One region of the Tistrella bauzanensis genome, then DNA from elsewhere that is predicted to be linked to it. Evidence: riboswitches for the same ligand, from Rfam matches in the RefSeq annotation. Region 1 holds a riboswitch; each other region holds the start of a gene.
What was found. Region 1 has a riboswitch for cobalamin ahead of IEW15_RS17170 (TonB-dependent receptor plug domain-containing protein). Riboswitches for the same ligand answer to the same signal wherever they lie in the genome.
Positions count from the first base shown of each region.

Region 2: linked by a shared signal. The riboswitch ahead of IEW15_RS21955 (ribonucleoside-diphosphate reductase subunit alpha) and the one ahead of IEW15_RS17170 (TonB-dependent receptor plug domain-containing protein) in region 1 are both predicted to bind cobalamin.
Region 3: linked by a shared signal. The riboswitch ahead of IEW15_RS16235 (methyltransferase domain-containing protein) and the one ahead of IEW15_RS17170 (TonB-dependent receptor plug domain-containing protein) in region 1 are both predicted to bind cobalamin.
Region 4: linked by a shared signal. The riboswitch ahead of IEW15_RS04500 ((2Fe-2S) ferredoxin domain-containing protein) and the one ahead of IEW15_RS17170 (TonB-dependent receptor plug domain-containing protein) in region 1 are both predicted to bind cobalamin.

Region 1 covers NZ_BMDZ01000045.1:27,062-34,922, reverse strand. Annotated here, with positions in the region: gene IEW15_RS17190 (calcium/sodium antiporter) at 1-222, shown strand, start outside; gene gmk (guanylate kinase) at 331-999, opposite strand; gene IEW15_RS17180 (YicC/YloC family endoribonuclease) at 1,081-1,971, opposite strand; gene IEW15_RS17175 (SDR family NAD(P)-dependent oxidoreductase) at 2,051-2,845, shown strand; cobalamin riboswitch at 2,950-3,178, shown strand; gene IEW15_RS17170 (TonB-dependent receptor plug domain-containing protein) at 3,346-5,307, shown strand; gene IEW15_RS17165 (ABC transporter substrate-binding protein) at 5,311-6,177, shown strand; gene IEW15_RS17160 (FecCD family ABC transporter permease) at 6,180-7,196, shown strand; gene IEW15_RS17155 (ABC transporter ATP-binding protein) at 7,193-7,861, shown strand, end outside.
Region 2 covers NZ_BMDZ01000078.1:9,773-17,633, reverse strand. Annotated here, with positions in the region: gene IEW15_RS21970 (alpha/beta fold hydrolase) at 1-47, opposite strand, end outside; gene IEW15_RS21965 (thiolase family protein) at 198-1,358, shown strand; gene IEW15_RS21960 (ribonucleotide-diphosphate reductase subunit beta) at 1,375-2,487, opposite strand; gene IEW15_RS21955 (ribonucleoside-diphosphate reductase subunit alpha) at 2,478-4,415, opposite strand; cobalamin riboswitch at 4,548-4,774, opposite strand; gene IEW15_RS21950 (AMP-binding protein) at 4,794-6,581, opposite strand; gene IEW15_RS21945 (crotonase/enoyl-CoA hydratase family protein) at 6,676-7,578, opposite strand; gene IEW15_RS21940 (TetR/AcrR family transcriptional regulator) at 7,765-7,861, shown strand, end outside.
Region 3 covers NZ_BMDZ01000041.1:16,280-24,140, forward strand. Annotated here, with positions in the region: gene IEW15_RS16230 (TonB-dependent receptor) at 1-1,057, opposite strand, end outside; gene IEW15_RS16235 (methyltransferase domain-containing protein) at 1,112-1,960, opposite strand; cobalamin riboswitch at 2,052-2,279, opposite strand; gene pncA (bifunctional nicotinamidase/pyrazinamidase) at 2,383-2,970, opposite strand; partial or broken gene IEW15_RS26605 (RNA methyltransferase) at 3,229-4,110, opposite strand; gene cimA (citramalate synthase) at 3,992-5,632, opposite strand; gene IEW15_RS16255 (DUF1501 domain-containing protein) at 5,720-6,895, opposite strand; gene IEW15_RS16260 (DUF1800 domain-containing protein) at 6,913-7,861, opposite strand, start outside.
Region 4 covers NZ_BMDZ01000006.1:77,760-85,620, forward strand. Annotated here, with positions in the region: gene cobN (cobaltochelatase subunit CobN) at 1-945, opposite strand, end outside; gene cobW (cobalamin biosynthesis protein CobW) at 967-2,019, opposite strand; cobalamin riboswitch at 2,177-2,463, shown strand; gene IEW15_RS04500 ((2Fe-2S) ferredoxin domain-containing protein) at 2,697-3,497, shown strand; gene IEW15_RS04505 (group III truncated hemoglobin) at 3,590-4,075, shown strand; gene IEW15_RS04510 (aldo/keto reductase) at 4,101-5,168, opposite strand; gene IEW15_RS04515 (LysR family transcriptional regulator) at 5,278-6,174, shown strand; gene IEW15_RS04520 (glutathione S-transferase family protein) at 6,217-6,852, opposite strand; gene IEW15_RS04525 (TetR/AcrR family transcriptional regulator) at 6,996-7,610, shown strand.

The DNA.
Region 1 (7,861 bases):
ATCGGCGGCGTCACGGCATTGGTCCAGCCGATCGCCATCCCGCCCGAGGTGCTGGCGCTCGACATCTGGGTGATGGCGGCGGCAACCGGGCTGCTGCTGGTCTTCGCCTGGACCGGCTGGCGGATCGGCAGGCGCGAGGCCGGTGTGTTCCTGGCTGCCTATGTGCTCTATTTCGTCGTGCAGTTGTCGCCGGCGGTACGCGGTGCGCTCGGGCTCGCCTGAGCCACTGCCCTGCCCGACACCGCACTGATGGCCTGCACCGGATATCCGATGCGGGCCATCAGTCGTTTGTGGTCAGACCGATCTGATTGACGGTCAACAGAGCGAAGCTCAGCGACCGGCATCCTCACGCATGCCATTCACGAAACCGCTCAAGCCGAGCTGGCGCTTGCGGCGCAGGCGCTCCGCGCGCAGGATCGCCTCCAGATTGGCCAGGCTGCGATCGACATCATCGTTCACCAGCACATAATCGTATTCGGCGTAGTGGCTCATTTCATCAGCCGCCTTGGCCATCCGCCTGGCCACCACCTCGGCGCTGTCCTGGGCACGGGTGGTCAGCCGGCGTTCCAGTTCCACGATCGACGGCGGCAGGATGAAGACCGTCACCAGATCGTCGCGCGCCCGATCTGCCAGCTGCTGAGTGCCCTGCCAGTCGATATCGAACAGGACGTCACGGCCGGATGCCAATGTCGCCTCCACCGCCGCGCGCGGGGTGCCATAGCTGTTCTCGAACACGGTCGCATGTTCCAGCAGGGCATCGTCACCGACCATCCGCTGGAACGCCGCCTTGTCGATGAAGTGATAATCCACCCCATCCACTTCACCCGGCCGCTTCGCGCGCGTGGTCACCGATACCGACAATGCAATATCGTCATCACTGGCCAGCAACCGCCGCGACAGGGTGGTCTTGCCGGCGCCCGATGGCGATGACAGCACCAGCATCAGGCCACGGCGCCGGTCATGGGGAAGGCGGCGGCTGGTGGTGGCGGCATCACTCATGCCCACACCTGGGCCGGTCCGGCAGTCTGCATCACGTGTCTCGCTTCCATCATTCCAAAAGATCCTTTTATATGAAGGATCTTACTCAACATTCTGGATCTGTTCGCGCAACTGGTCGATCCGGGTCTTCAGCGCCAGCCCGATGCGGGTCAGCGTGGTGTCCGAGGATTTCGAGCACAGCGTATTGGCCTCGCGGTTGAACTCCTGGGCCAGAAAATCGAGCTGACGGCCGACCGGTTCGTCGTCGGCACACAGCGCCCGTGCCTGGGCGACATGGGCATCCAGCCGGTCCAGTTCCTCGCGGATATCGGCCTTGGCGGCGAGCACGGCCGCTTCCTGGATGATCCTGTCTTCCGACAGGCCGGCGCGGTCGTGCAGCAGGCTGTGGATCAGATCGTCCAGCCGGTTGCGGATCACCTCGGGCTGGGCGGCGGCGGTCGCCCGGGCATCGGCGATCAGGCCGCCGATCGCATCGATATGCTCGTCGATCAGCCGGGCGAGGGCGGCACCTTCCTGGGCGCGCGCCGCGACCAGCCGGTCGAAGGCCACGATCAGGCTGTCGGTCATCGCGTGCTCGCGGGTGGCGCGGGCGGCTTCGCTTTCCTCGTGCTCCACGGCCTGGATCAAGCCGGGCACGCGCAGCAGACCATCGATCCGCGGCGCCTTGGCCTTGGGAAAACGCCGCTGCAGATCGGCGATCACCTCGCCCAGCCCGTCGGCCACATCCGGGTCCAGGCGCAGCCGGGTGCCGCGGGCATGGACCACCATCGCAAGCTGCACGCTGACATGGCCGCGCCGCAGCCGGTCCTGGGCCACCCGGCGGATCACCGGCTCGAACTGATCGAAGCCGGCGGCAAGGCGGATGCGGAGATCCAGCGAGCGGCCATTGACGCTCTTGACCTCCCAACTCCAGCGGTAGCGCGCATCGCCGGCGTCGGCGCGGGCAAATCCCGTCATGCTGGCGAGCGCCATGGCCAATCTCCTGAGGATGAGCGATGATCGGCGGACTATACGAACCCCGCAAGCCCCCGCCAAGCAGCGATTGCCACAGATGTCCGACGCGACCCGCCCGCCACGCGACCACCTGTCGCCCCGCCACATCGCCATCACCGGTGCTTCCAGCGGGCTCGGCGCCGCACTGGTCCGGGCCTATGCCGCGCCGGGCGTCAGGCTGGCGCTGCACGGACGCGACGCGGCCCGCCTGGACAGTGTGGCCGCCGCCGCCCGCGCCAGCGGTGCCACGGTCGACACGGCCCTGTTCGACGTGACCGATGCCGGGGCCATGGCAGACTGGCTCACCCGCGCCGACACGACCTTTCCCCTGGATCTGGTCATCGCCAATGCCGGCATATCGGGAAACGAGGCGGCATCGGGCGGCACCGTTTCGGCCGATGTCACGCGCGCGATCTTCGCGGTCAATGTCGACGGCGTGGTCAATACCGTGTTGCCGGCCGCCAATCTGATGCTGGGCCGGGGACGCGGGGCGATTGCGATCATCTCAAGCCTGGCCGGTTATCGCGGCCAGCCCGGTGCCCCCGCCTATGCCGCATCAAAGGCCGCCGTCAAGGCCTGGGGCGAAGGTCTGCGACCGCGCCTCGCCAAGGGCGGCCTGCATGTGTCCGTCGTCTGCCCGGGCTTCGTGCGGACACCGATGACCGGGCGCAACCGCTTTCCGATGCCGTACCTGATGGAGGCCGATCGCGCCGCCGCCATCATCCGCCGGGGACTCTGTCGCAATCGCGCCCGGATCGCCTTTCCCTGGCAACTGGCCGCGGTGGTCTGGCTGCTGGCAGCCCTGCCGGCATCCTGGGCGGATGCGCTTCTGCGCCGGATGCCGGGCAAATAGTCGCCAGGACCGCCATGTCCGTGGCTGGCCGGCCCGCCATCGCGAAACGCCCTGACGCCCTGACGCCCTGCGATATGCTCTTGCCAGACGCACCCCGATTGCGCAACCATGGCGCCACTGATGGTGTCCGCGATCGACCTGGTCGGTCGGGGATGAAAAGGGAATGCGGTGCGCGATCACGGCCGAAGCCGGCGATCGCAATTCCGCGGCTGCCCCCGCAACTGTAAGCAGCGAGTGCCCCATCCTGACTGCCACTGGTCCATCGAGGCCGGGAAGGCGATGGCGGTGCGATGACCTGCGAGCCAGGAGACCTGCCGTCATTCGCGGTCACGGGCGAGCACGTCGGGCGGGGTGTACCGATGGGTTTTTGCAAGCGGTGGCGGCGTCAGGGCCCCCGGACACCCGTCTTCCTTCAGGCACGGTTCCAACAGGCACAAAGCCGCATACCATGCTGGCCTCGTTCGCAGTGACCGGTCGACGTTGCTGAACGAGGTCTATCGGTGCCTGATACCACTGCCCACGTCCGCCGCCCGGACTCCGTCCGCCGCCAGCCAGCCAACCGCCATGTCACCACGGCCGCCATTCTGACAGCCGCGCTCGCCGCCGGCCTGTCGTCCCCCATTGCACAGGCTGCCTCCGATGACGAGGTCACACCGCTCGGCCCGATCTCGGTGTCGGCCGCGCGCACGCCCACGCCGCTGGCCGCGATCGGCAGTGCGGTGACGGTCATCACCGGCGAGCAGCTCGACGCGCTTCAGATCCGCCATGTCGACGACGCCCTGCGGCTGGTGCCCGGCGTCGCGGTCAGCCGCACCGGCTCGGTCGGTGGCCTGTCGCAGATCCGCATCCGTGGATCGGAAGGCAATCAGACCCTGGTGCGGATCGACGGCATTGAGGTATCGGACCCGTCGGCCGGCTCGGAATTCGATTTCGCCCATCTGCTGGCCTATGAGGTGGAGCGGATCGAGGTTCTGCGCGGCCCCCAGAGCGCGCTGTACGGATCGGACGCCATGGGCGGGGTGATCGACATCACGACGAAGCGCGGCGCCGGCCCGCTGTCGGGCAGTCTGCGGACCGAGGCCGGCGGCTTCGAGACCCGCGAGGCGGCTGGCAGCCTGTCCTATGGCGACGAGATCTTCGACGGCATGGTCTCGGTGCAGAGCTTCCGCACCGACGGCATCTCGGTCGCCGACGAGCGGGCGGGCAATCCTGAGACCGACGGCTATCGCAACCGATCGGCCTTCGCGAAATTCGGCTGGCGGCCGACCGAGGATCTGGAATTCGCCCTGGTTGGCAGAACCCTGCGCTATCATGCTGAAGGTGATGGCTATTCCACCCTGCCCGTCGACGGCGACGAAGAGACCCGCGGCACCCAGAGCTTCGCACGCGCCGAGGCCCGCTATGCCATGGCCGATGGCCGGTGGCGCCACAAGCTCGGCCTGGCCCACACCGAACACGACCGCGACTATCGCGCGAACGGCTCGGTGTCGAGCACCTATCTGGGGCGACGCCTGAAGACCGATTATCAGACCGATTACAGTTTCGACACCACCACCGGCCTGCCCGCCAGCCACGATATCAGTCTGGCGGCGGAGTATGAGCGCGAGACCGTGCGCACCCACAGCGACTGGTCGTCGGTCGATCGGGCCTTCGATGCCACTGGCTATGCCGCCGAATACCGGCTGGGCTTGTTCAACAGCCTGTTCCTGTCGGTGGCCGGCCGGGTGGATCAGAACGAGTTGTTCGATGATGCCGCCACCTACCGGCTGACCGCGGCCTGGGTGATCGACGGCACCGGCACGCGGCTGCGCACATCCTATGGCACCGGGGTGAAGAACCCGACCCTGTTTGAATTGTTCGGCTATTCGGCCAGCTATCGGGGAAATCCAGACCTGAAGCCCGAACGGGCGCGCGGCTGGGATGCGGGCGTCGAGCAATCCTTCCTTGGCGGTCGCATCACCGCCGATCTCGGCTATTTCAGCCAGGATATCGACCGATTGATTCAAGGGTCTGGCAACACGTCGCTCAATCTGGATGGCACGTCGAAGATCGACGGCGTCGAGGCATCGCTGACCCTGCGGCCGACCGGCTGGATGGATCTCCGCCTCACCTACACCTATACCGATGGCGAGGACGCCAAGGGCGAGGAACTCATCCGCCGGGCGCCGCATGTCGCCAGCGCCGATATCGCCACCCGCTTTCTGGACGACCGCGCCCGCGCCGGCGTGTCGGTGGTCTATAACGGCGAGCAGAAGGACTGGGCCTATGACGCCAATTATGCCCGCAGCGTCGTCACCTTGGGCGCATATACGCTGGTCGGCCTGACCGCGGCCTATGACCTCACCGACAGGGCCGAGATCTTCGGCCGGGTCGACAATCTGTTCGACGAGCAGTATCAGGAGGTTCTGGGCTATGGTTCACGCGGGCGGGCAGCCTATGCCGGCCTGCGGATGCGGTTCTGAGCCATGATCCGGCGCAGCCCTGTGGCCGTGGCGGCGATGATCCTTGCGGCAATGATCCCGGCTGCGGCACCTGTCGGGGCGGCACCGACCCGGATCGTTTCGATGAACCTGTGCGCGGATGAATTGCTGCTGCGGCTGGCGCCACCGGGGCGGCTGGTGTCGGTCACCTGGCTGGCGGCAGGGCCGGCGGCGATCGATGCCGGCGCCGCGGCGGGGCTGACGCTCAATCATGGGCGGGCCGAAGAGATTGCCCGGCTCCGACCCGATCTGGTGGTGGCCGGGCGCTATACCACCGCCACCACCACGGCCATGCTGCGCCGCGCCGGCATTCCGGTGCGGCTTCTGGACGAGGCAACCAGCCTCGATGGCATCCGCGATCAGGTGACCAGCCTCGCGGCCACGGTCGGCAATCCCGATGCCGGCGTGGCGATGCTGGCCCGGATGGACGCCATGCTGGCGGCGGCGCGGCCGGCACCCGATGATCAGGGCGGCATGCCGGGGGTGGTGGTACTGCGGCCCGGCGGCGGCGTTGCCGGCGCCGGCACGCTTCAGGACGAGATCCTTACGGCCGCCGGCCTGCGCAATCTGGCGCCGGATGCACCGGTGGATGGCGATGGCCGCATCGGCCTGGAACGGCTGCTGCGGCTGAAACCGGAGCTGCTGATTCTGGACAGCGATGGTGATGCGCCGCCGGCCCTGGCACGCGAGGTGCTGGACCATCCGGCTTTCCGCAGCCGTCAGGCCGGCATCACCATCGCCTCGCTGCCGGCAGCGCTGTGGGTCTGCCCCGGCCCCTGGGTCGCCGAGGCGGTGGCACGGCTGTCGGCCGCGCGCCGCACGGTGCTGACCCGGCGCGGTGCCGACCAATGATAATGAGGCCATACATCCACCTGGCCGCCGGCACGCGCCTCCTTGCAAGCGGGCTTGCCGCACTGACCGCCCTGCTGATGCTCGCTTCGATCGCGACCGGTCCCGACGGGCTGAATCTGTGGCAGGCCGTCGCCGATCTGTGGCATGGCCGCGAAACCCTCGATGCCCTGATCCTGGTGGAGTTGCGCCTGCCCCGGGCGATCCTGGCCGCCCTGCTGGGCGCGGGGCTCGCCATGGCCGGGGCCACCCTTCAGGGCCTGCTGCGCAACCCGCTGGCCGATCCGGGGGTGATCGGCGTCAGTGGTGCCGCCGGCTTCGGTGCGGTCTGTGTGTTCTATAGCGGGCTGGGGGCGCTCTGGGCGCTGGCTCTGCCGCTGGGCGGCATCACCGGCGCCCTGCTGGCGACGCTGGTTCTGGCACTGGTCGCCCGCCGGGGGGCGGGGACCACGGCGCTGATCCTGACCGGTGTCGCCATCGGCAGCTTTGCCGCCGCCTTGACCGCGCTGGCGCTCAACCTCGCCCCCTCGCCATATGCGGCGCTGGAAATCGTGTTCTGGTTGATGGGATCGCTGGCTGATCGCAGTATGAACCATGTCTGGCTGGCGGCACCGCCGATCCTGATCGGGCTGGCGATGCTGGTTCGCACAGGCCAGGCGCTTGAAGCCCTGACCCTGGGCGAAGACACCGCCCGCAGCCTGGGCTTCGACATCACCCGCACCCGGCTGGCGGCGATCATCGGCACCGCCCTGGCGGTGGGGCCGGGGGTCGCCGTCGCCGGTGCGGTCGGCTTCGTGGGGCTGATCGTGCCGCATCTGATGCGGCCACTGGTCAACCACCGGCCGGCCGCCCTGATCTGGGTCTCCGGCCCTGCCGGTGCCGCCTTCACGCTCGCGGCCGACATTCTGCTGCGCCTGCTGCCGACCCGGCCCGAGCTGAAACTGGGGGTGGTGATGGCGCTGATCGGCGCCCCCTTCCTCGCCTCCCTGATCCTGTCCGTTGCCCGAAAGGATCCCCGATGACCGCCACCGCCATGGCAGAGCGTCCGGTTCTGGAGGCCTTGAGCATCACCGTTATCGGGCCGGAGCGCCCCATCCTGGATGCGGTCAGCCTGCAATTCGCGCCCGGCCGGCTGGTCGGGCTGATCGGACCCAACGGCGCCGGCAAGACCACCCTGCTCCGCCTGCTGGCCGGGTTGTCCCGGCCCGATCGCGGTATGGTGCGTCTGGATGGCCGCCCGATCCACGACCTGCCCGCCATGCGGCGCGCGCGCAGCCTGTCCTATCTGGCGCAGGGTGGTCAGGCACATTGGCCGCTGGGCGCCGAAGCGGTCGTCGCTCTTGGACGTCTGCCCCATGGCGATGGCACGACGCCGGCCGACCGGGCGGCAGTCGCGCGCGCCATGGCCCTGACCGGCACCACCGGCTTCGCCGGCCGGCGTATCGACCGGCTGTCGGGTGGTGAAATCCTGCGTGTGCTGCTGGCGCGCGCGCTGGCGGTCGAGGCGCCGGTGCTGCTGGTCGACGAGCCGGTGGCGGCGCTGGACCCCGCTCACCAGCTCGACGTCATGGCGGTGCTGGCCGATCAGGCCCGCCGGGGTGCGGTGGTCGTCGCGGTGCTGCACGATCTGTCGCTGGCGGCGCGGTTCTGCGACCGGCTGGTGTTGCTGACGCAAGGCCGGGTGCTG
Region 2 (7,861 bases), on a different contig from region 1:
GTCGTGGAGGCATCGGGGTCTGCCAGGGTGGAGGGCTGGGTGGACATCGGCAGGGTCGCCTCTTCTGATGGTCATTGACGTTATATATGATAATCATCATATAATCGGTCATGGCAACACAAATGGCGCATGCCGACGTGGCACCGCCCCTCCCCTGACGCCAACCGTTCCCCTGACGCAAAGGACAGGTCTTCCCCATGACCAGCACCGTCATCGCCGGCTATGTCCGCACGCCGTTTCATTTCGCCCGCAAGGGCGCCCTGGCCGGGGTCCGCCCGGATGATCTGGCAGCCACCACCATTCGCGCACTGGTCGAGCGTGCGGAGCTGGACCCGGCGCTGATCGAGGATGTGATCATGGGCTGCGCCTATCCCGAGGCTGAACAGGGCGACAACGTCGCCCGTGTCGCCCTGCTGCTGGCCGGCCTGCCTCAATCGATCGGCGGCATGACCGTGAACCGGTTCTGCGGATCGTCGATGTCGGCGGTCCATATCGCCCATGGCCAGATCGCGACCGGCGCCGGCGAGGCCTTCATCTGCGCCGGGGTGGAATCGATGAGCCGCGTGCCCCAGGGCGGCTTCAATCACAACCCCAATCCGCGCTTCCGCAGCCCCTCTCGGCCAGATGCCGACCTCATTGTCGATGCCCATATCACCATGGGTGAGACGGCGGAGAATGTCGCGACGCAGTATCATGTGGTGCGCAGCGATCAGGAGAAGCTGGCGCTCGCCTCGCAGCGGAAGGCGGCTGCCGCCCGTGCCGATGGTCGGCTGGCCGATGAAATCGTGCCGGTGACCACACCTGATGGCGCGGTCATCGACAGCGATGGCTGCCTCAGGCCTCAGACGACGCTGGAGGCTCTGGCCGGATTGAAGCCCGCCTTCCGGCCCGACGGCACCGTCACCGCCGGCACCGCATCGCCACTCACCGATGGTGCCGCCGCCGTGCTGGTGACGTCGGAAGCCTTCGCCATCCGCCACAACCTGTCGATCCTGGCGCGGGTGCGCGCCACCGCCATTGCCGGCTGTCCGCGGGAAATCATGGGCATCGGGCCGGTGCCGGCCACGCGCAAGGCACTTGCCCGCGCGGGCCTGACCATCGCCGATATCGACGTGGTCGAAATCAACGAGGCCTTCGGCAGTCAGGCGCTGGCCTGCATCCGGGAGCTTGAGATACCGGAGGCGATCGTGAACATCGACGGTGGCGCCATCGCCATCGGCCATCCGCTGGGCGCCACCGGTGCCCGGATCACCGGCAAGGCCGCGCAGTTGCTGAAGCGCATCGGCGGCCGCTATGCCCTCGCCACCCAGTGCATCGGCGGCGGCCAGGGCATCGCGACCATTCTTGAAGCCGTCTGATCAGGCGCGTTCAGCGTCAGGTTGCCGAGCGGTGTCTGCGGTCGAACTGCGCCCAGACACCGGCCGGGCCATCCCAGTCGCCCCGGCTGGCGGCCTTGGAATATTCGGTCGCGCGCTGCTCGAAGAAATTGGCGTGCTCAACGCCGTTCAGAATTTCGACCAGCCAGGGCAACGGATGCGGCACCAGCGGTCGTGCGCCATCCTCGACGTCGGAATAACAGCCATGAACCGGCCGCAGGCCAAGCTGGGTCAGCCGCCAGTCGGCGATATAGCGGATATAGGCCTTGATATCGGCCGGCGTCATACCGTGCACCGGCCCCAGTTCGAAGGCCAGATCGATGAACCGGTCTTCCAGCGACACCATGGTGCGGGCCAGATCGATGATGTCATCGCGGACCGATGCGGTCACGGCGCCGGTCTCGCGATGCCATTCATGAAACAGGCGGATGATGCCGGCGCAATGCAGGCTTTCATCGCGCACCGACCAGCTCACGATCTGGCCCATGCCGTTCATCTTGTTGTGGCGCGGAAAGTTCAGCAGCATCGCGAAACTGGCGAACAGCGCCATGCCCTCGGTGAAGGCACCGAACATCGCCAGCGTCCGCGCCACATCCGCAACCGTGCCCGTGCCGAAACTGTGCATGTAATCGGCCTTGGCGCGCATATCGCCATAGCTGCGGAAGGCCTCGAATTCAGCCTGTGGCATGCCCAGCGTCTTCAACAGCAGGGCATAGGCATCGATATGCACGGTTTCCATGTTCGAGAACGCCGCCATCATCATCTGGATCTCCAGCGGCTGGAACAGCGGGATATAGCGCTTCAGATAATTGTCACCAACCTCGATATCCGACTGGGTGAAGAAGCGGAAGATCTGGGTGAGCAACTGGCGTTCGGCATCGCTGACCCGGTCGGAATGCCAATCCTTGATATCACCGCCAAGCGGTACTTCCTCGCCCATCCAATGGGCCTGCTGCTGGCGCTTCCAGAAGCCATAGGCCCAAGGGTAGCGGTCGACGTCATAGCTGCCGGTCGCGGTCAGCAAGCCGACGCGACCAGTGCCGATCAGGGTCATTGGATCGAGCGTGCCCGGGATGCCGGCAAGGCCATGGGTGCGGATCGTCACTGACATGCAAGGCATTCCTCATAATCGGTCGGCGCGACACGTGCCGCGGAGGTCGACACGGCATCCGTTCCGCTGGTCGCCATGCTGTCGGCATCTCCCGCGAAGCCCGCGCGCTGCAACGCCCGCGACCGGCAGTAATACAGGCTCTTCACCCCCCGCTCCCAGGCGGTCCAGTGCAGCATATGCAGATCCCATTTATCGATATCGGCCGGCAGATACAGGTTCAGTGACTGGCTCTGGCAGATGAATGGCGCGCGGTCGGCGGCGAAATCGATGATCCAGCGTTGATCGATCTCGAAGGCGGTGCGGAACACTGCCTTTTCCTCTGCGGTCAACGCATTCAGATGCTGCACCGATCCCTCATGACCCAGAATAGACTGCCAGACCGCCGGCCTATCCAGCCCCTTGGCGGCCAGCAGCCGGACAAGATGCGGATTGCGCACCGATATCGCGCCCGACAGGGTCTTGTGGGTGTAGATATTGGCGGGGATCGGCTCGATGCAGGCGCTGGTGCCACCACAGATGATGCTGATCGATGCTGTGGGCGCGATGGCGAGTTTGTGGCTGAACCGCGCCTGCATGCCGGCTTCGGCCGCGTCGGGACAGGGGCCGCGCTCGCCAGCCAGGAACACCGATGCCCGGTCGGCCTCGCGCCGCAGCTTGCGGAAGATGGCGAGATTCCACGCCTTGGCCATGGCGCTTTCGAACGGAATGCCTCGCGCCTGAAGAAAGGCGTGAAAGCCCATCACGCCCAGCCCGACCGAGCGTTCGCGCATCGCTGAATAGCGCGCGCGGGCCATGCTGTCGGGCGCGGTCTCGATGAAGCTGGTCAGCACATTGTCGAGGAAGCGCATCACATCCTCGACGAAGCCCGGCGCCTCATTCCATGCGTCCCAGGTCTCGATGTTCAACGAGGCGAGGCAGCAGACCGCGGTGCGCTCCCGGTCGTGATGATCCAGGCCGGTGGGCAGGGTGATCTCGCTGCACAGGTTCGAGGTCGACACATCCAGCCCCAGCATCCGCTGGTGGCACGGCAGCGCCCGGTTGACCGTGTCGATGAACAACAGATAAGGCTCACCGGTCTGAAGCCGGGTTTCAAGGATGCGCTGCCACAGCCGGCGGGCATCCACCCGCCGGATCTCGCTGCCGTCACAGGGGCTGCGCAGCGCGACATCATCCCCTGTCTTCACCGCCGCCATGAAGGCATCGGTGATGTTGATCCCGTGATGCAGGTTCAGGCCCTTGCGGTTGAAATCGCCCGACGCCTTGCGGATCTCCAGGAATTCCTCGATCTCGGGATGATGAATGTCCAGATAGACCGCCGCCGATCCGCGGCGCAGCGACCCTTGCGAAATCGCCAGGGTCAGGCCGTCCATGACATGAATGAACGGAATGATGCCCGACGTCTCGCCACAGCCCTTCACGGTTTCGCCGATCGACCGGACCTGACCCCAATAGGTGCCGATGCCGCCGCCATTCGAGGCCAGTGCCACATTCTCGTTCCAGGTCCGGACGATACCGTCCAGGCTGTCGGGAACGGCGTTCAGGAAGCACGAAATCGGCAGGCCCCGCGCGGTGCCGCCATTGGACAGGATGGGTGTCGCCGGCATGAACCACAGCCGCGACATCGCATCATAGATCCGCTGGGCATGGTCGATATCGTCGCCATAGGCACAGGCCACCCGCGCGAACAGATCCTGATACCGCTCCCCCGGCATCAGATAGCGGTCGCGCAATGTCGCCTTGCCGAAATCGGTCAGCAGCGTGTCGCGACCATGATCGATGGCAAGATCCGAGGGCCGCGGTGCCGGTGCCAGCGTTACCGGTGCCAGCGGGGCCGGCAGCGGCGCATGCCGTATCCGCCCGGCCCCGACCGGCGCGGTAACGGGAACCAGATGACCATGACGGTCGAAGTCGAAGGCCGCAGACGACATGGTGTTCACCCATCTGCCCTGGCGGAGCGGTTCCGGGTGAACGCAGGGCGATGAGGCCACAGCCCTGGCCCGGAACAACCGGGCAAGGCATGAGCTGCCGCCTGCGCCCGCCGGGACTCCCCGCCCAGGGACGTTTCAACAGGTTCGCGGCAGGTCTCCTGGCTCGCGGGTCGCCACTGCCACACAGGCCTTCCCGGCATGTCGTCATGCCAGTGGCACCAGATCGTGTGGTCGCTCGCCGCCTACAGTTGCGGGGACAGCTTCGGATTTGGCGAGCACCTCTGAGCCGCCCACCGCACCGAATTCCCTCTTAGCCCCATATTTTGTGGATATGAGGAACCGAGAACACTGCATATTGTGCAGATGGACACCCTGTCGTCAAGGCTGGCATTCCTGGGCGCGTTCAAGGCCAAGCCGGGCCAGCACCGCCTCGATGGCCCGCAGCCGGTCGGGTGCCACCTCGCCGTCAATCGTGATGCGCTTTGCCGCCGGATCCGCGCAGCGGATCGCGAGGCCCTCTCCGGTCTCGCCAAGCGCCGCCCGAACCCGATGTTCGGCCGCGAGCTGACGCAGGCGAAAGCGTGCGATCTTGCCAAGCGGGGTCAAGGGCAGGTCGGGCAGCACGAACACATGGCGCGGCCGCGCCGGCGGCTCGGCGATGTGCGCGGCCATAAAGGCCGCGATGTCGTCTTCGGAGCAGATCATGCCGGCGCGCGGCATCACATAAAGCACCGGCAGTTCCCCGGCATAATCGTCGGGCATGGCAACCGCCGCCGCCTGGGCGACCGCCGGATGGGCATGCGCGACCGCCTCGATCGCCACCGGATCGATGTTGTGACCGCTGCGGATGATCACGTCCTTGGCCCGGCCGATGATCCGGAGCTCGCCCGATGGCAGCACCTCGCCCCGATCACCCGATCGCAGCCAGCCGTCCTGCGGGCGATCCACGGTGCCGGCAGCGGTGCGATAGCCCTGGAAGACATGCGGGCCCGCCACCAGAACCTCGCCCTGCGCACCGGGGAGACGGGCCGCGTCGACCGCGCCCAGCGCCACACGCGCCAGCGGCACCGGCGGGCCCACGGCATGGTCGTGGAACCGGCCGTCAGCCGGCTGGACCGACACGATCCCGCCGGTCTCGGTCATGCCATAGAGCTGGCAGACCGGGCATGCGGCGATCTTTTCCACCCGCGCCGCCAGTTCGGGCGCCAGCGGCGAACCGCCGGTCAGGATCGCCCGCAGCCGGTCGAGGCGCGCGGACCCGCGCGGGCTGTCGGCGATGGCCGCCAGAATGGTCGGCACGCTGCCGATCATACTGGCGCCGGTCTCGTCGACGATCTGCCAGAACCGGCGGAGCACCTCCGGGTTGCGCATGGCGGTCGCGGTTGGAAAAATCACCGTGGCGCCCTGCGACAGGGCCGCCAGCAGCACATCCACCGCGCCACCGACATGAAACAGCGGCAGGCCGGTGAGCACCCGGTCTTCGGCGATCATGCCACTGCCGGCCGCCGCCATCAGCGTCGCTGCCGCCAGATTGCGGGCCGACAACTGCGCCAGCCGCGGTGCACCGGTCGTGCCGCCGGTGTGAATGAAGGCCGCCACCCGGTCGGGATGACCCGGATCGACCACACACTCCGCACCGCTACCCAGGAAGTCGACCCAGTTGACAGCCTGCCGACTGGCGGCGCCCATCGGCACCGCGACAACCTTGGTCACCGTCGGCACCGCCGCCACCGCCGCCATCACCCTGCCATGCACATCCAGCGCCGGATGCGGCCCCATGGTCACCACCACCCGGACCCGCGCCAGGGTCATCTGGGCCGTCAGTGCCTCGGCTGACAGCAGCAGGTTCATCGGAAAGGCGATACCGGCCGCCGTGGCGGCGATCAGCGCCATCACCGCCTGCGGCACGAAGGGCAGCAGGATGGCGACGCCGTCCTCCGGCCCGACGCCTGCGGCGCGCAAGGCCGCGGTCATCTGCCGGATCTCGCGGACCAGGGCCGCATAGCTGATCGTGATCGGGGGCGATCCGGCGGCATCCGGCAGATAATCCAGCGCCGGATGATCCGGACGCTCGACAGCGATCTGTGCCAGCAGATCATAGGGCGTGGGTGTCGCGTCGAGGCGGGCGCGCAGCGCCGCCTCGCGCCCATCGGTGCCGGTCGGCATGGGTCGTGTCTCCCTCCCTTTGGGGACGTGTCTTCGTCTTATCGTTCTTGTCGTTGGCGTCCGTTATCCGGCCTGGCGCCGGCCGTGTGCGGCCTCAGCCGTCGCCGTGTCCGTCCATCTCGCGGATCAGGGCGCGGGCCTCGTCGCCCTCGGGGATCGGTCGGCCGCTGTCGCGCCAGGCAACCGCCGCCTTGAAGCCCCGGGCCTGGGCATAACGGCGGAACCACAGGCCTTCAGGGTTGTGGCGGGTGATGCCGTCGAACACTGTCGCCATCATCTGCGACTGTTCCAGGCCCTGGGTCAGCATCACCTGATTGACCACCATCTTGTGCATGGCCAGATGCCCGCGCGGCACGCCGGCGATACGTCCGGCAAGGCGCAGCGTCGCCGCCTCCAGCTCTGCCGCCGGCACCGCCTCGTTGGCCAATCCCCAGGCGGCGGCGGTGCGGCCGTCGATCAGGTCGCCGGTGAACATCATCTGCTTGGCCCGCGCCGGCCCCAGGCGATAGGTCCACATCGCCGTGGTCGGGCAGCCCCAGACGCGGGTCGGCATATAGCCGATGCGGGCATCCTCAGCCATGATCAGCAGGTCGCAGCACAGCGCGATGTCGCTGCCTCCGGCCGCCGCCGCGCCATGAACCTTGGCGATGGTCGGCTTCGAACACCGCCACAGGCTCATGAAATCCTCGGTGTTCCGCTTCATATAGGCGTAGTCGACCATCGGATCCCATGGAAAGCGCTCCTGCTGACAGGGATGCTCGACCATCTGTTCTGCGGTGTCGGCAAGGTCATAGCCGCCGCAGAACCCCTTGCCCGCGCCCTCGACCACGATCACGTGAATATCGTCCTGCGCCTCGGCCCATGCGACGGCGTCCCGGATGTCGCGCGGGGTCTGATCGGTGATCGCGTTCAGCCGCTCAGGGCGGTTCAACAGCAGGCGGGCGATGCGCGGGGCCTGGGGGTCGGGCGCGATGATCAGTGTTTCGAATGCAGGCATATCGGGCTCCATATCCGGGGGCAGGCGGCTGCCGCCGCCTCACAGTCAGTATTGACTGTATGGTGACGGAAATTGACAGTCAATCCTGACCGTCAAATCACGCCCGGCCATCCGCCTGTTGAAATGTCACCGCAGCCGTGGTTGCAATCGCGGCACATCACCCCCGGCCCGGAGGAACCGCCCGCCATGACCGATGCCCGCCCAGTCCCCCCGGACGACCGGCCGATCCGGGAACAACAGCGTGATCAGACCCGCCGGCGCCTGCTCGACGCGGCGGTGACAT
Region 3 (7,861 bases), on a different contig from region 1:
TCGCGGTTTCGGCATCGATGCCGAAGATCAGATCGGTGTCGTCATCGACCGCCAGACGCGGCGCCAGCTTCAGGCCCATCACGTCAAGCTGCCGGCGGTTGTCGTCGGACGAGAAGCCGTCGGCGCCGCTGCGCTGACGTTCGGCCCCCCAATGAAAGCTGTCGACATCGCGCACCACATAGGCCTGCGCGGCAACACCGATCCCGGCACCGAATTCCCGGTCCCAGCCCAGATCGATCGAGGCATTGCGCCGGTCATCGGTGTTGTTGGTGTCCCATTGCGAGCCCCGGAAGCCGGCATCATAGACGCCGTCGGTGCGCAGCGTCAGGTCGATGCGCCCCAACCGCTCATTCTGGAAGCCGAAGGCGCCCAGCCCGCCGCCACGCCGCCAGCCGGTGTTGTCGAGCCGGCCTTCGGGCGTGTCGTAATCGTCCTGCACGCCGCCGCCCAGGCCGACATAATGATCGAAGCCGCCGCTGGCGCCGGCGGTGGCGGCATGGCCGCGGGCAAGGCCGAACGATCCGACGCGCGCGGTGATCTCGCTGCCGGCCTCTTCGGTCGCCCCCGACCGGGTGATCAGATTGACCACGCCGCCGATAGCCTGAGCGCCATAGATCACCGAGGCCGGGCCACGGATGATCTCGATCCGGTCCAGATCATCGGGCGACAGCTTCGACAGATTGGCGGTGCCGGCGCGGCGGCCGTTCATCAGCACGGTCACCTGACTGCGCCAGTCGCGGCCCTGGCCGTCGGTGGCACCGCCACGGATGTTGAACGAGGTCTGACCGGGGCTCCAGTCGCTGAAGAACCCGACCGCGTTCTCGGCCAGAAGATCGGTGACCGAGCGGGCAGACGAGCGCCGGATGGTGTCGGTGTCGATCACCTGCACCGTGCCCGAGGCCCGCGCCCGCGGCTCCGGCCGGCCCTGGGCGGTGATGACCATACGGTCGAGTTCCGTGGCAGCGACGTCATCGGCCAGCACCGGCGCCGGTGACACTATGGTGCAGAGGGCCACCAGCGCCGATGGCCCGCGTCGGCGCGTGAAAGAGCTGCGCATGATCATGATGTCCGGTTTCTTGGTCTTGTGGGAAGAGATGCGGGCGTGCCCCGATCAGCCGTGCCAGAGCAGGATGGCGCTCACCTTCGGCGCCTCGGCAATGACGCCGCCGTCATCGGCCGGCATCAGCGCCTGGTCGAGATGCCGGTCCAGGCGGTGCGCCAGATCATCTGAAACCGGCCCATGACGCCGTGCCAGCCGGTCGATCATGTGGTCGCGGGCCGCGGCATGATCGGCAAACCGGGCACGGAAACGCCAGTCGACCAGATGCACCAGATCTGGCGCATGGTCCGGCCCAAGCTCATCGAGACACAAGCTGTGGCCGGGCGTTGTATCGTCGCCATGCAGGTCATCGGGGAGGAAACCAGACAGGCACCAGCTCCGCGGCCCCGCCTGCGCCGGCACGACCCAGGCGAGATTGCGGCCACGACCACGGGTGCGGGCATGGAGCGCCTGCGCAGCACCGATCGGCCCCGGAATATTGGCGCAGAGCACCAGATCGGCCGGGTCGGCCATGGGGGCGGTATCGAGCGCCTGCCAGCCATCGGCGCGGACATCCAGGGTGAGATCGGTCCTGCCGGCCACCACCGCCGCCAGCCGGCCGCGCATATGGGCGTTGGGCTCCCATGCGGTCCAGTGTCCGCCCCGGGCGATCAGGCCAAGGCCAAGCACCCCCGATCCGGCGCCGACATCGATCAGCGACCGGACACGCCCACCCATGAGCGCGCGCAAGCACTCTCCCAGATTGCGGGCATAATCGGATCGGTCCAGGTGCTCGGCGAAGAATGCCGCGTCGGCATCGCCCCAGGGCGCGGGGATCGGAACAGCGGAGCCGGAAAGCGACGGCGACGGGTGGTCGCCGGCAGTGCCGGATCTTGCCGGCAGAGACGGTGCGGGCAGCATGATGCCTCACTATGCGTGGCACATCACCGCAGGCAGGACGGTCGGCGGAAACCAACCATCGCCACCGGTACTCCCCGACCGGCAGGCACGCGCGTGACCACGATAGACGGCAGGTCTCCTGGCTCACGGGTCTTCACCGGACCGTCGCCTTCCCGGCCGCATCATCCGATGCCGCGCCAGTGGCGAGTGGACGGCCGGCTCGCCGTCTACAGTTGCGGGGACAGCCGGGGCATGGCACAGGCGCTGGCTCAAGCCAGACACACACACGCACCCCATTCCCTTTTGATCCCCGAAGGGAACCGTCTGAGCCGAGACTACAGGCGCGATTCATGACCGGTCAAGCATCTCGGCATCCGGTTTATGTTATGTTATAACATAACGTCGATTGCAATGCGAAAACACCGCGACATGGCAGTTGCCGTTCAGCCGGTGACGGCAGCCGTCAGTTCGGCGCTGCCGACCAGCCGCACGCCGGCCGCCTGCATCTGCTGGCGTGCCCGATCGAGCGATCCGTCGGTGTCGATGGCCCGGCAGGCATCCTCGACCACCACCGCCTCGAAACCGGCGGTGCGGGCGTCGAGGGCGGTCCAGGCCACGCAGAAATCGGTGGCAAGCCCGCAGATGAACACGCGGGTGATGCCGCGGCTGCGCAGATAGCCGTCAAGCCCGGTCGGACTGGTGCGGTCGGCGGCAAGAAAGGCCGAATAGCTGTCGACCGCCGGGTCGTCGCCCTTGCGGATCACCAGCCGTGCCTGCGGCAGATCCAGCCCGTCATGCAGATCGGCGCCACGGCTGCCCTGCACGCAATGGTCGGGCCACAGCACCTGGGCGCCATAGTCCAGATCCACGGTCTGGAATGGTGCATGCCCCGCATGGCTGCTGGCGAAGGAGGTATGGCCCGCCGCATGCCAGTCCTGGGTCAGCACCACTTCGGCGAACAGCCGGCCCAGCCGGTTGACCAGCGGCACCACCGCGTCGCCATCGGCCACCGCCAACGCACCACCGGGCATGAAATCATATTGCAGGTCCACCACCAGCAGCGCGTCATGGGCGCCGATGGTGATCCGCCCGGCGGCGGCATCGACGGCGGCCCGGCGGCGATCGGGGCCGCGGGCGCGGCCGGGTGCCTTTGGCGGAACGATGCCGGCCGCCGCTGTGGCCCCTGCGGCATCGGCCCGGTCCAACGCCGCGCGCCGGCGCCGATAGGACGGGAAATCGGCCAGTTCGCCCTCGCGGGCGCCACGGATCATCAATCCGTGCAGGAAGCCGCGCATCGAGCGGACCTCCTGCCCGGTCAGATCGGCGCGCTGAAACATGGCCTGGACGTTGCGCAGCATCGTCGGCCGCATCTCAGGATTCCGGATCACGCCCGACCAGTCCAGGGCCTGCGCCAGATGATCGAAGAACGAGGCCACCTCCTTCTTCGACGCCCGGCCATAGCGGCCCATCTCCATCTGCACCGGCACGGTCTCGTCGCGGGTGGTGAACCATTCATACGAGAACAGCGCCACGGCCTGCGCCAGATTGAGCGAGGCGAAGGCCGGGTTCAGCGGCACGGTCAGGATCAGGTCGGCAAGGGCGATGTCTTCATTCTCAAGCCCGGTGCGCTCCGGTCCGAACAGGATACCGATCCGGCCGCCGGCCTCGGCATGGCCGCGCATCCGCGCCGCCGCCGCCGCCGGGGTCGCGACCGGCTTCACCATGTCGCGCGGGCGCGCGGTCGATGCCGCCAGGAAATCCAGATCGGCCACGGCCTCGGCCACGGTATCGAAGACCCGTGCCCGCTCAAGCACCGCGTCGGCGCCGGAGGCCAGCACGCCCGCGCGATCATTGGGCCAGGGACAGCGCGGCGCCACCAGCCGCAGATCGGTCAGGCCGAAATTCAGCATCGACCGGGCGGCCGAGCCGATATTGTCGCCGATCTGGGTGTTCACAAGGATCACAGCCGGCTGAACGCCGCCAAGCCCGTCGAGGCCACGGGTGGCAGCGGCCTTGGCCGGCCGCTGCTCGGACTGGTCGGTCATCGGTCGATCAGGCTCCCACATCCAGGGCCGCGGCGGCGTCGGCCGCCGCCGGCACCGATACGCCGGCCTGAAACAGCCGGTAGGTGATACCATCGGCCAGCGCCTCATAGGACGCATTGACCACATTGGCCGACACGCCCACCGTCGACCAGTGATGGCCAGTGGTATCGGCGCTTTCGATCACCACCCGGGTGACCGCGTCGGTGCCGGTGCCGTCGGGCGCCGACATGATCCGCACCTTGTAATCCACCAGCCGGACATCACGCACGCCCTGATAGGTCTGGGCGATCGCCCGGCGCAGGGCCGTGTCCAACGCGTTGACCGGGCCGTTGCCCTCGGCCACCGCCATGATCGGCACACCACCCACAGTGATCTTGATCGTTGCTTCCGACAGGGTCACCAGCTCGCCACGCGCGTTGTAGCGGCGTTCATCGATCACCCGGAAGGATTGCAGGCGGAAGTATTCCGGCACCTCGCCCAACGCCCGGCGGGCCAGCAGTTCCAGACTGGCATCGGCGCCGTCATAGGCATAGCCGACATGCTCATTGGCCTTCACCTGCTCCAGCAGCCCCGGCAGGCGCCGGTCATCGGCCGCGACCTCGATGCCGATCTCGGCCAGCCGCACCAGAAGATTGGCCCGGCCCGACTGGTCCGACACCAGCACATGGCGCCGGTTACCCACCTGTTCCGGCACCACATGCTCATAGGCGCGCGGATCCTTCAGCACCGCGCTGGCATGCAACCCGCCCTTATGGGCGAAGGCGGCGGCGCCGACATAGGGCGCATGGATGTTGGGCGCGCGGTTCATCCGCTCATCGAAGGCGCGGCTGACCGTTGTCAGATGGGTCAGCCCTGCCTCATCGATGCCGGTGGTATAGCCCATCTTCAGCATCAGGGTCGGCAGCAGGGTCACCAGATCGGCATTGCCGCAGCGTTCGCCCAACCCGTTCAACGTACCCTGGATCTGCCGCACCCCGGCGCGCACCGCCGCCAGACTGTTGGCCACGGCGTTGCCGGTGTCGTTATGGCAGTGGATACCCAGGCGATCGCCGGGGATCAGGGTCGTGACATGACGGACGATCTCGTCGATCTCGTGGGGCAGCGTGCCGCCATTGGTGTCGCACAGCACCACCCAGCGCGCGCCGGCGGCATAGGCAGCCCCGACCGCCGCCAACGCATAGTCGGGGTTGGCCTTATAGCCGTCGAAGAAATGCTCGGCATCGAACATGGCCTCGGACTTGACCCGCGCCGCATGGCCGATGCTGTCGCCGATCATCCGCAGATTCTCGTCCAGCTCCACGCCCAGTGCCATGGTGACCTGAAAATCCCAGCTTTTGCCCACCAGACATGCGGCCGGCACATCGGCGCCAAGCACCGCGGCAAGCCCGGGATCGTTCTCGGCCGACCGCCCGAAGCGCCGGGTCATGCCGAAAGCTGAAAACCGCGCCCGGCTCAGCCGGGGCAGATCGGCGAAGAACGCGTCATCGGTCTGGTTCGCGCCCGGCCAGCCACCCTCAATATAATCAATGCCCAGCTTATCCAGTTCGCGCGCGACACCCGCCTTGTCGGCTGCCGTGAAATCGACGCCACGGGTCTGCGCGCCGTCGCGCAGGGTGCTGTCATACAGATAGATGCGCTCACCGGACATGGGGGTTCGTCTCCGTCGGTCGGATAATTCCGGACATGTTTAACACCCGGAACCGAGCGATGCGAAACGGAAACCTCTGGGCCTTCTCTATATCTTGACGAGATCAGCCAGCGGAACAACGTCAGATGTCGCGGGAAACACGACGTTTTCAACGCTTTCCCGAGAAACCCTCAGATGATCCAACGCAACCCCTTTGAGTACGGCACGCATGTCTAGAGTGGGTTTCAGATCACGGCCATCGTACAGAGCCGACTCAGACAAGCCCGGCCAGTCAGCAACGATACGACCACCATTCACCGCGCCGCCGCACAACATCATCGCCCCTCCCGTGCCGTGATCGGTCCCATTGCTGCCATTCGGGCGGGCAGTACGGCCAAACTCACTTGCAACTAGAATAATCGTCTTAGTCCATCGTTCCTCGCCAAGTGTCTGTCTCATGGTAGACAAGCCATTTGCGAGCTTGGACAGTGCATCTTGAGATCGTCCCTTGATGGTTCCTTGTACCGTATGTGTATCCCAGCCATCGACTGACAGAACAGCGACACGCGGGCCACCATTCTCTGTCAAAAAACGCGCTGCTACGACAAAGGATGCTGCTTGCGGCGTCCCTGTCGCCCTTAGTCGCCTAATGCTGTCTACCGAGGTTCTCATGGCATCAGCGAATGATGCAAAGCGTGCATCAGCTTCATAAAGAGCCGCAAGTCGCTCAACCACATCGGGGGATGGTACACTGGTTCTCCCAGGCGACCAGTTCATCACCCGATCTGCGCCGGTCAGCACCAGAGGTACACCACCGTCAACGGCCACGGCGACCGGAGCATTGTCACGTGCCTGGAGCGCCCGCCCCAACCACCCGCTATTTGTCCGGTGTTGATCGGCGAGCCCGTTTTCAAGAACGGCCTGTCCGTCAAAATGGGAGCGGTTTCTATAAGGAGTCGCGACGGCATGAACGAACAACAGGTCGCCAGCGTCGTACCACGGACGAAGCGAGTTCAGTGCCGGGTTGAAGGCGAAGAGGCCATCGTCGATCAAACCAACCTCCGCCGTGTCGAAGGCAAGCGCCCCGCGTAGATCCGCGTAGTCCGGATCGCCGACAGGTGGCAACGTGGCCATTCCGTCCGCGGCACCCCTCAGGTTCACGAATATGAAGTATCTATCGTCAACGGACGCGGCCGCAAAGGAAGGCCGTAGCAGCGAGAACGAAACACCCCCTGTCAGGACCATGGCCGACGTGGTCAGGAAATTGCGCCGCGAGCACTTCATCACGCGTCCTCACTTCATTAGCGCAGATTGAACCTAGGCATGGCAGCGATCAACGAGAGCCCGTCCACACGTGACGGTGCACCTGCAATGATCATCCGCTCGGCCTCTCCGATCGTTTCGCCATACAGGTCCAGAATATCTCGTGGATCGGGTGGAATGTCCTCATCCTCCATCAGATGCCGGGCCCATGAAGTTCGCGCGATAATCGTCTCCGGCGTCAGCCAGGCATTCAATTCATCCGGCCAGCCTTTGGGAGACGGCGCTGAATAGCTCGACTGGCCCATTTGTGTCACGGCGCTGCGAATGCGTGCCGACACGCCCATCGCCTGCATTGAGACCAAGCGGGCAAAGGCTATCCCCCAATCTTCAGGCGGCAACACTTTTTGCGCAGGCTCGCTCCAATTGCCATACTCGACCAACGACCTCGCCAGTTCCCGCAGATCCCCATCGCTTTCCAGAAAACGACGCTGCAGCAGATCAACGAGTGCGGTCGGTGGGACATCTGCAACAAAATGCTTGGCGAATCTGTAGGCGATATGATGAGCGGTGGCCGGGGACGACGCCAGATAGTCAAGGAGTTCATCAAGCTCCCCCGGCCCACTTTCCCTAATCACATTCCCCATGATCGTCTTATCGCCGGGTTCGTGATAAGAGGCATCGAACGCGACACGCATGGCACCTTCTCCTGGTCGCGTCGTAACGCGCCAGCCAGAAAGAACCTTGGCAACTTCCCTGATGTCTTGCAGAGTATATCCTCCGCTGACACCAAGTGTATGCAATTCGAGAAGTTCCCGCGCATAATTTTCGTTCAACCCCTGCTTGCCTCGCCTTCCCACCGGTGAATTGGGGCCAACTGACGCCACGTTATCGAGATACCATATCATCGCAGGATGTCGGGTAGTTGCGGCAAGCATGTCGCGGAACCGCCCCAGAATATACGGTCTAATAGCTTCCGCTTCATACCAA
Region 4 (7,861 bases), on a different contig from region 1:
CACCACCTGCAACACCGGCCGGTCGAGCCCGTCGAAGGGCGTGCGGGCCGGCGCGCCCGCCCCGGTCGCCGATCCCAGCGCGAAGGCTGTGGTGTTCAGCACGATGGCGGCCCCGGCCCGGTCGAGCGCCGCGCGCACGAAGGCCGCCGCCGCCGGATCCTTCAGGCTCTGGGCATGGATGGCCAGTGGTGTCAGCCCCTGCGCCGACAGGGCCGCCGCCAGCGAATCCACCGCCGCCGTCTGGCCGCCAAGGGCCAGCGCGCGATAGAACACGATACCGGCGACCGGCCGGCCGGTCGCCACCGCCGCGTCGATCCGCTCGATATCGGCGCCGCTCAAGCCATGCAGAGGTTGGTCAGGGGCGCTGTCGGCGGTGCTGCCATCGCCCGCCTCGGCCAGGGCCGGATGCAGGCCGGCCGGCGGCAGCGGCACCGGCGCCGGGCCCGGTTCGGCGCGCCGCCCCAGCAGATGCTGGGCATGGAGCAGCAGCCCGCAGGCATTGCCGACGCCATTGCCCGAGAAATAGGCCAGCACCCGCCGCCGCTCCGCCGGCGACACCGTCGACAGCCCGTCGAGCGAGGCATCGGGCTTGTCGTCGCCGGGGATCACCACCAGGGCGATCGGCCGGGCGCGGGCGATCTGGGTCAGCCGCTCCAGCCCATAGGGCCAATAGGCGGTGCCGCCAAGCAGGCGCACGATCACCAGCCGGGCATGGGCCAGCGTCCGGTCCACCCACAGATCCACCGACATCGGGTGCTTCAGGCGCTGAAGATTGACCAGCCGCAGCCCGGGTGCGGCATCGCCCAGCCGGTCCCGCGCTGCCGACAGGCAGGCAAGTTCTGTGTCGGCGGCGGTGACCACCACCATTTCGGCCGGGCTCTGGCGCAGGTCGATGGCTTCGTCGCCATCGTCGATCCGGCCGGGTTCGGCTGCCAGCAGATGCATCGGGGGCCGCCCCGCCCGGCCCTAGGCCGCGGTCCGTCCGCCGAGTGCGGCAGCAACCGCCCCGGCATCCAGCCCCTGCGCGCCGATCACCACCAGCCGCGACCGCCGGGCCTCGCCGGCACCCCAGGGCCGGTCGAAATGCTGCTGAAGCCGTGGCCCCACGCCCTGGACCACCAGCCGCATCGGCTTGTTTGTGACTGAAACGAAACCCTTTACCCGATAGATCGGATGATCGGCCACCGCCGCCGCGATCCGCCGGCTGATGTCATCAGGACTCATGCCGTCCGGAAGCTCGACCACGAAGCTCGCAAAGGCGTCATGGCCGTGCTCTTCCTCGCTGGTGCCGTCGTGATGGCTGGGTCGCGACGCGATGTCATCCTCGGCCGCGGCGCCGATCCCCAGCAGCACGGCGGGGTCGACCCTGCCCTCTGCCGCCTCGATCACCCGGGTCGCCGGCCGCAATTCGGGCGCGATCGCCGCATGGGCACGGGCCAGACCGGCCGCATCCAGCAGATCGGTCTTGGTCACGATCACCATATCGGCGCAGGCCAGTTGATCCTCGAACAGCTCGTCGACCTCGGCCTCATGGTCGAGCGAGGTATCGGCGGCGCGCTGACGATCCAGCGCCTCCGGGTCATTGGCAACCCGGCCTTCGGCGAGCGCCGCGCCATCGACCACCGCGATCACGCCATCGACCGTCGCCAGGGTCTTCACCGACGGCCAGGCGAAGGCCTGTACCAGCGGCTTAGGCAACGCCAGCCCGCTGGTTTCGATGATGATGTGATCGGGGCGCGGCTCGCGGGCCAGCAGCGCTTCCATGGTCGGCAGGAAGTCATCGGCGACCGTGCAGCAGATGCAGCCATTGGCCAGTTCGATCACGTTTTCATCAGGGCACGTGTCTATTCCGCAACCCTTCAGCAGATCGCCATCGATGCCGACATCGCCAAATTCGTTCACGATCAGCGCCAGACGCCGACCGCCGGCATTCTCGATCAGATGCCGGATCAGCGTGGTCTTTCCCGCGCCGAGAAAGCCGGTGACGATCGTCGCAGGTATTTTCGACCGGGTGCTCATGCGCGCCTCGCGTTGGTTCAATCGGGTCGGGGCAACGGTAGAGGCGTGTGGGGGCCGCCGTCAATCCGCTGTCTTCAGACCGCATGGCGAACCGGCCGACGCCATTCCGGTCTCGTCGACGCCGTGAAAACGCGTTGCAGACGCAGGTCCGGCAGTCTAGCATCAGCGCTGCACAGGTGCCGTCGAGTGGCCCGATCAGGGTTACTCGCGGAGAATTGGGAAGTCGGCACGCGATCCCGGATCACCCGATCCGGCATGGCGGAAGCCGACGCTGCCCCCGCAACGGTAGGACACGCGGCAAGCCCGTCGCAGCCACTGGGTTTTACCCCGCCAGCATCGGCCGGGCACCTGGGAAGGCACGGGCCCGGAGGATCAGGACCATGACATGGTTCTGCACGCCTCCCGCAGTCGAGCCCGGAAACCAGCCTGCGACACGACCGGCAAGCCGCGGAGGGCGGTGCGCGCTGATCCAGGGCCGCGCATGCGGCTGTTCCGGACCCGCCGGACAGCCCGCCCCATATGCCGCCCCCCGGACATCGCCGCACCCACCTCCGCTGTCAGCCATTGACCCATGGACCGCCGATCCGTTTCGGCGGAGGCGACTGGTGACGGTGCAGAGATGGCGATTTATATAGATACATCAAACCGTTATCGGCCATTCGCAGATCGCGGCCGCGATGCAGGCTGACCACACGACGTCAGCCTCGCCGACGCCAGCCTCACCGACGATTGCCCGGATCGACCACGACGCGGTCATCCTGCTGGTGCGACGCGGCCAGGGCAGCCCGCGCCGGCTGGAAACCCTGCGCGCGGCGGTGGCCGCCCGGCTGCGGGACATCTCAGGCTTTGACGGGCCGGTGGTGCTGGCCTTCACCGAACTGGCGGTACCAGCCGTCTCGGGCGCGCTTGGCGACCTGGCCGGCGGCGGCCATCGCACGGTGCTGCTGGTCGATCTGGTGGTGCCGGCCGAGATGAGCCTGCGTGGCTGGCTGCCGGGTGCCCTGCATGATTGGGCACAGCGCCATGCCATCACCCTCGACATCAGCTTCAGCGCCCCGGTGGAGGGCGACCCGCTTTTCATCGACGCGATCGCCGCGCGCATCGCCGCCAGCGACCACGACAACATCCGCAACAGCCCCGCCATCGACACCAGGCCGTCATGGAACGACCCGCCGGATCATGCCCATCACATCTTTGCCTGTGACGGGCCACGCTGTGCCCATCGCGGTTCGGGGCCGGTCTGGACGGCGTTGCTGGCGGCGCTGGAAGCGGCGGGTCTGCGCGCAAAAGCCACCGACCGGGTGATGATGACCCGCAGCCGCTGCCTGTTCCCCTGCAATCGCGGGCCGGTTCTGACCCTGCATCCCGGCGGATACTGGTGTGCGGTGCCCGATGCCGCCGCCGCCGCCCGCATCGTGGACGAGCATCTGAAACAGGGCCGGCCGGTCGGCGATCTGCTGTTCCGTGCCGCCACGTGACCGGTGGTCGCAGGCCGGCCCCGCCGCTTGTCATCCCGTCGGGGTGAGCCCATAAGATGTATATGCAATGCATTGAATGATGAGGCTCTGCGATGTCGCTGCACCCCGAGGGCGGCCCCGAACGGCGGGCCGCGCTGACCGTCCGGATCATCGAGGAAACCGGCCTGACCGAAACGGTCATCGCCCGGGTCGTCGACAGTTTCTATGACCGGATCCGCGTCGATCCGGTGCTCGGCCCGATTTTCGCGGCCCACATCGCCGACGAGCGCTGGCCGGCGCATCTGGCGCAGATGCGCCGGTTCTGGTCATCGGTGGCGCTGATGACCGGCGATTATCATGGCCGGCCGATGCCGGCGCATCTGCCGCTGCCGATCAGCGGTGCCGATTTCGATCATTGGCTGGCACTGTTTCGCGACACCGTCACCGCCATCTGCACCGAGGCCGGCGCCGCCCTGCTGATCGACCGGGCCGGCCGCATCGCCGCCAGCCTGGAGATGGGCATCGCCGTCGGCCGAGGCCAGATGCTGCGCCGGGGGGAACGGCTGTCGCCGGCGGCCGCCGCCGAGCCGGTATCCTGAGTCACGGTCAACGGCGCCACCACCGTCAACGGCCGACGACTGTCACCCCGCCCGACATCACCGCGCGGGTGGTCGCGCGTGCCAGCATCTCGTGCGGGAAGCCCGGATCGATCGCGCTCACCTCTGCCAGTTGCCGGCGCTGAGCGTCATCGAGCCTGACCGCCAGCGCCCCCAGATTTTCATCGAGCTGCTGAACCGTCCGCGCGCCGATGATCGGGGCGGCCACCGCGCCGTTCAACATCGTCCAGGCCAGCGCCACCTGCGACGCCGTGGCGCCACAGGCTGCCGCCACGGCCCTCACGACATCCGCGATCGCCAGCGACCGCGCGGTCAACGCGCCGTTCGCCCTGGCGAAATCGCGGCGGGTAGTGGTGGTCGCCGCCCCGGCGTCGCGCCCCAGATCCGACCGGCTGTATTTACCGCTGAGCACGCCGCTTGCCAGCGGCGACCAGGGTATCACGCCAAGCCCCATTTCACGCGCCATCGGAATCAGATCCCGCTCGACAGTGCGCTCAACCAGGCTGTATTCCACCTGCAGCGCGATCAGCGGCGACCAGCCGCGCAGATCGGCGATCGCCTGCATGCGCGACGCCTGCCAGGCCGGAATATCCGACAGCCCCAGATAGAGCAGCTTGCCGGCGCGGACCAGATCGTCCATCGCGCGCAGTATCTCCTCGACCGGCGTCGTCCCATCCCAGGCATGGAGATATAGCAGGTCGAGATGGTCGGTCTTCAACCGGATCAGGCTCTGCTCCACCGACCGCACCATGCTCTTGCGATGATTGCCGCCTGAATTGGCGTCGCCCTTCCGCGTCGGCAGGGTGTATTTGCTGGCGATCACCAGCCGGTCGCGACGCCCCGCGGCGAACCGGCCCAGCATGGTTTCCGCGCTGCCATCGGTATAGGCGTTGGCGGTGTCGATGAAGTTGCCGCCCCGGTCGACATAGGCATCGAAGATCCGGCGGGCGGCCGCCTCATCCGCCCCCCAGCCCCAGTCGGTGCCGAAGGTCATGGTGCCCAGCGCCATCGGCGACACCCGCAAGCCCGAGCGACCGAGCAGGCGATAGTGATCAAGGCCGGAAATGTCATGCATGGTCGTCTCCCGTCATGGCCATCTGGTCCATCCGGTGTGAGCATCGCCGCTGCGCATTCTGCAGAGAATGGCTTATGATCTGAATGAACCATGAAGAAACGGGGGCATAATGAGAGGGCGTGACGTCGCCGAGCTGCGGGCCTTCGCGGCTGTCGCCGAGCATGAAAGCTTCGCGCGCGCCGCGGCCCATCTGGGCATGACGCCATCGGCGCTCAGCCAGACGATCCGCACCCTGGAAGACCGGCTGGGGGTGCGGCTGCTGAACCGGACCACCCGCAGTGTCGCGATCAGCGACGCCGGCGCCAGCCTGCTGGCGCGCATCCTGCCGGCGCTCGCGGAACTCGATGTCGCGGTCGATGACCTGACCCGCAATCGTGAAAGCCCGCACGGTGTTCTGCGGCTGAACGTGACCCGGGATGCGGCACTGCATTACATAGCACCCCTGATCGCCCCGTTCAGCGCCGCCTGTCCGGCGGTCATGCTCGACATCACGGTCGATGATCGTCTGGTGGACATCGTCGCCGGCGGCTTCGATGCCGGCGTCCGCCTGGGCGAAACCGTGGCCCGCGACATGATCGCCATCCGCCTGGGCGGCGCACAGCGCATGATGGTCGTGGCAGCCGCGGCCTATCTGGATCGTCACGGCACACCGTCATCGCCGCGCGATCTGGGCCGACATCGCTGCCTCAACTATCGCTGGCCCACCAGCGGCGCCCCCTATCGCTGGGAATTCAGCCGCGATGGCGAGGCCTTGACCGTCGCGGTCCCGGGCCCGGTGATCACCAATGCGCCCGACATGCTGGTGCGCGCCGCCCTCGATGGCGCCGGGATCGGCTGCTTCTTCGCCGATCTGGTTCGCGACCACGTTGCGGCCGGGCGGCTGCGGCATCTGCTGGCAGCATGGTCACCGCCCTTTCCCGGCTTCTATCTGTATCATCCCAGCCGACGTCAGGTGCCGCCGGCGCTCCGGGCCTTCATCGATTTCATCATGCGGCCGCAGGGATAGCCGTCACCCGGCCATCCCCATATAACCACATAACCACGGCACTCAGGCCAACCCCTCACGCGCCAGCGCCCGCCGCACCGCCGGCCGGTCCAGCACGCGTTCCGCCTGGGCATGCCAGTTCGGATACAGCCCCGCCATGTCGGTGCCGCCGCGCAGCCCCCACAGATAGAAGACCAGCAGGAACGCGTCGACCACCGAATAGCGGTCGCCAAGCGCCCAGTCGCGTCCGGACAGGCGGGCATCGATGCGTGCCGACTGGTCCGCGATGGTCCGGGCCGCGCGGGCACGGATGCCATCCTGCGCCGCCGGATCGTCGCTGAACCGGGTGCTGCGCCACAGCCCGCCATAGCCCTGGCCATGCATCACGCCCGACAACTCGCTCAACCATTCCAGCGCCCGGGCATGACCCAGCGGATCGGCGGGCAGCAACCCGGCTTGCGGGTGGCTGAGCGCCAGATACATCAGGATCGCCGGCGCCTCGGTCAGCGTGTCGCCCGCGGCCGTCACCAGAACCGGCACCCGACCCTTGGGGTTGACCGCCAGGAAGGCGGGCGCCCCGGCCTCACCCGCCTTGACGTCGACAGCCCGGTCCTCATAGGCGAGATCCAGATCCTCAAGAACGATCCGCACGGCCAGCGAGCAGGCGGCCCTGGCATAGAACAAGGTGATGTCGGACATGGCGGCGGGGGCTCCACAAAAAAACGGTCTGTGGATTATTAGTGAACGATCGTACTTTTTGGTCAAGGCCCCTATGCTGGATCGGCGCCGAGGCGACGCCGCGGCCAGATATGCGACCAGGAGCGGATGCCAGGAGCGGATAGATGAGCAAAGCGGAGACCACCCGGCGGCGGATCATCGCCGCGGCGCTCGACCGCGCCAGCCTGCAGGGCATGCAGGGGCTGAGCCTGGGGGAACTGTCGGCGGCGCTCGGCATGTCGAAAAGCGGGGTCTTCGCCCATTTCGGGTCGAAGGAAGCGTTGCAGGCCGCCCTGCTGGACGCCATGCAGGACCGCTTCGCCGCCGTGGTCTGGCGCCCGGCACGCGCGCAGCCACCCGGCCGGGCGCGGCTTGCGGCGGTGTTCCTGAACTGGCTGGCCTGGGTGGATGGCCATCATCTGCCCGGCGGCTGCCCGCTGACCGCGGCGGCTGTGGAACTCGACGACCAGCCGGGCCCCTTGCACGACAAACTGGTCGAGGGTCAACGCCAGTGGCAGAACCTGCTGGCGGAACTGGTCTCGGCCGCCGATGATCGCGCCAGCCCCACCGGCTGCGACCGCGACCGCGCCTTCCTGCTGTTCGGCATGGTGCTGGCCTATGCCCAGACCAGCCGCCTGCTGCGGGATCCGGATGCACGCGACCGCACGCTGAATAGTTTTGCCCGGATCATGGGCTTCCAGGCGACCGGCGGCCCGCCATCCGGTACGGCGCAGCGGTGAGGTGATGAACTGTCACACCGCCGGAAAAGCGATGTATTTTTGTCCCGCTCGCCCGAGCCGGACGATGAATCGACCGGAAATCCGATCATGACGCTTGAATTTCTCTCAGAATACGCTCATGTTCAGCCCGTCGATGGATGGACCAGAATGACTTGATCTTGCGCTAAAAAATTTGCGTCGAGCTGATACTCTTCTTTCCTGAAATGCGATTCCGATGGCTGCGGTAACGCGGCTATGTAGACACACTGCAG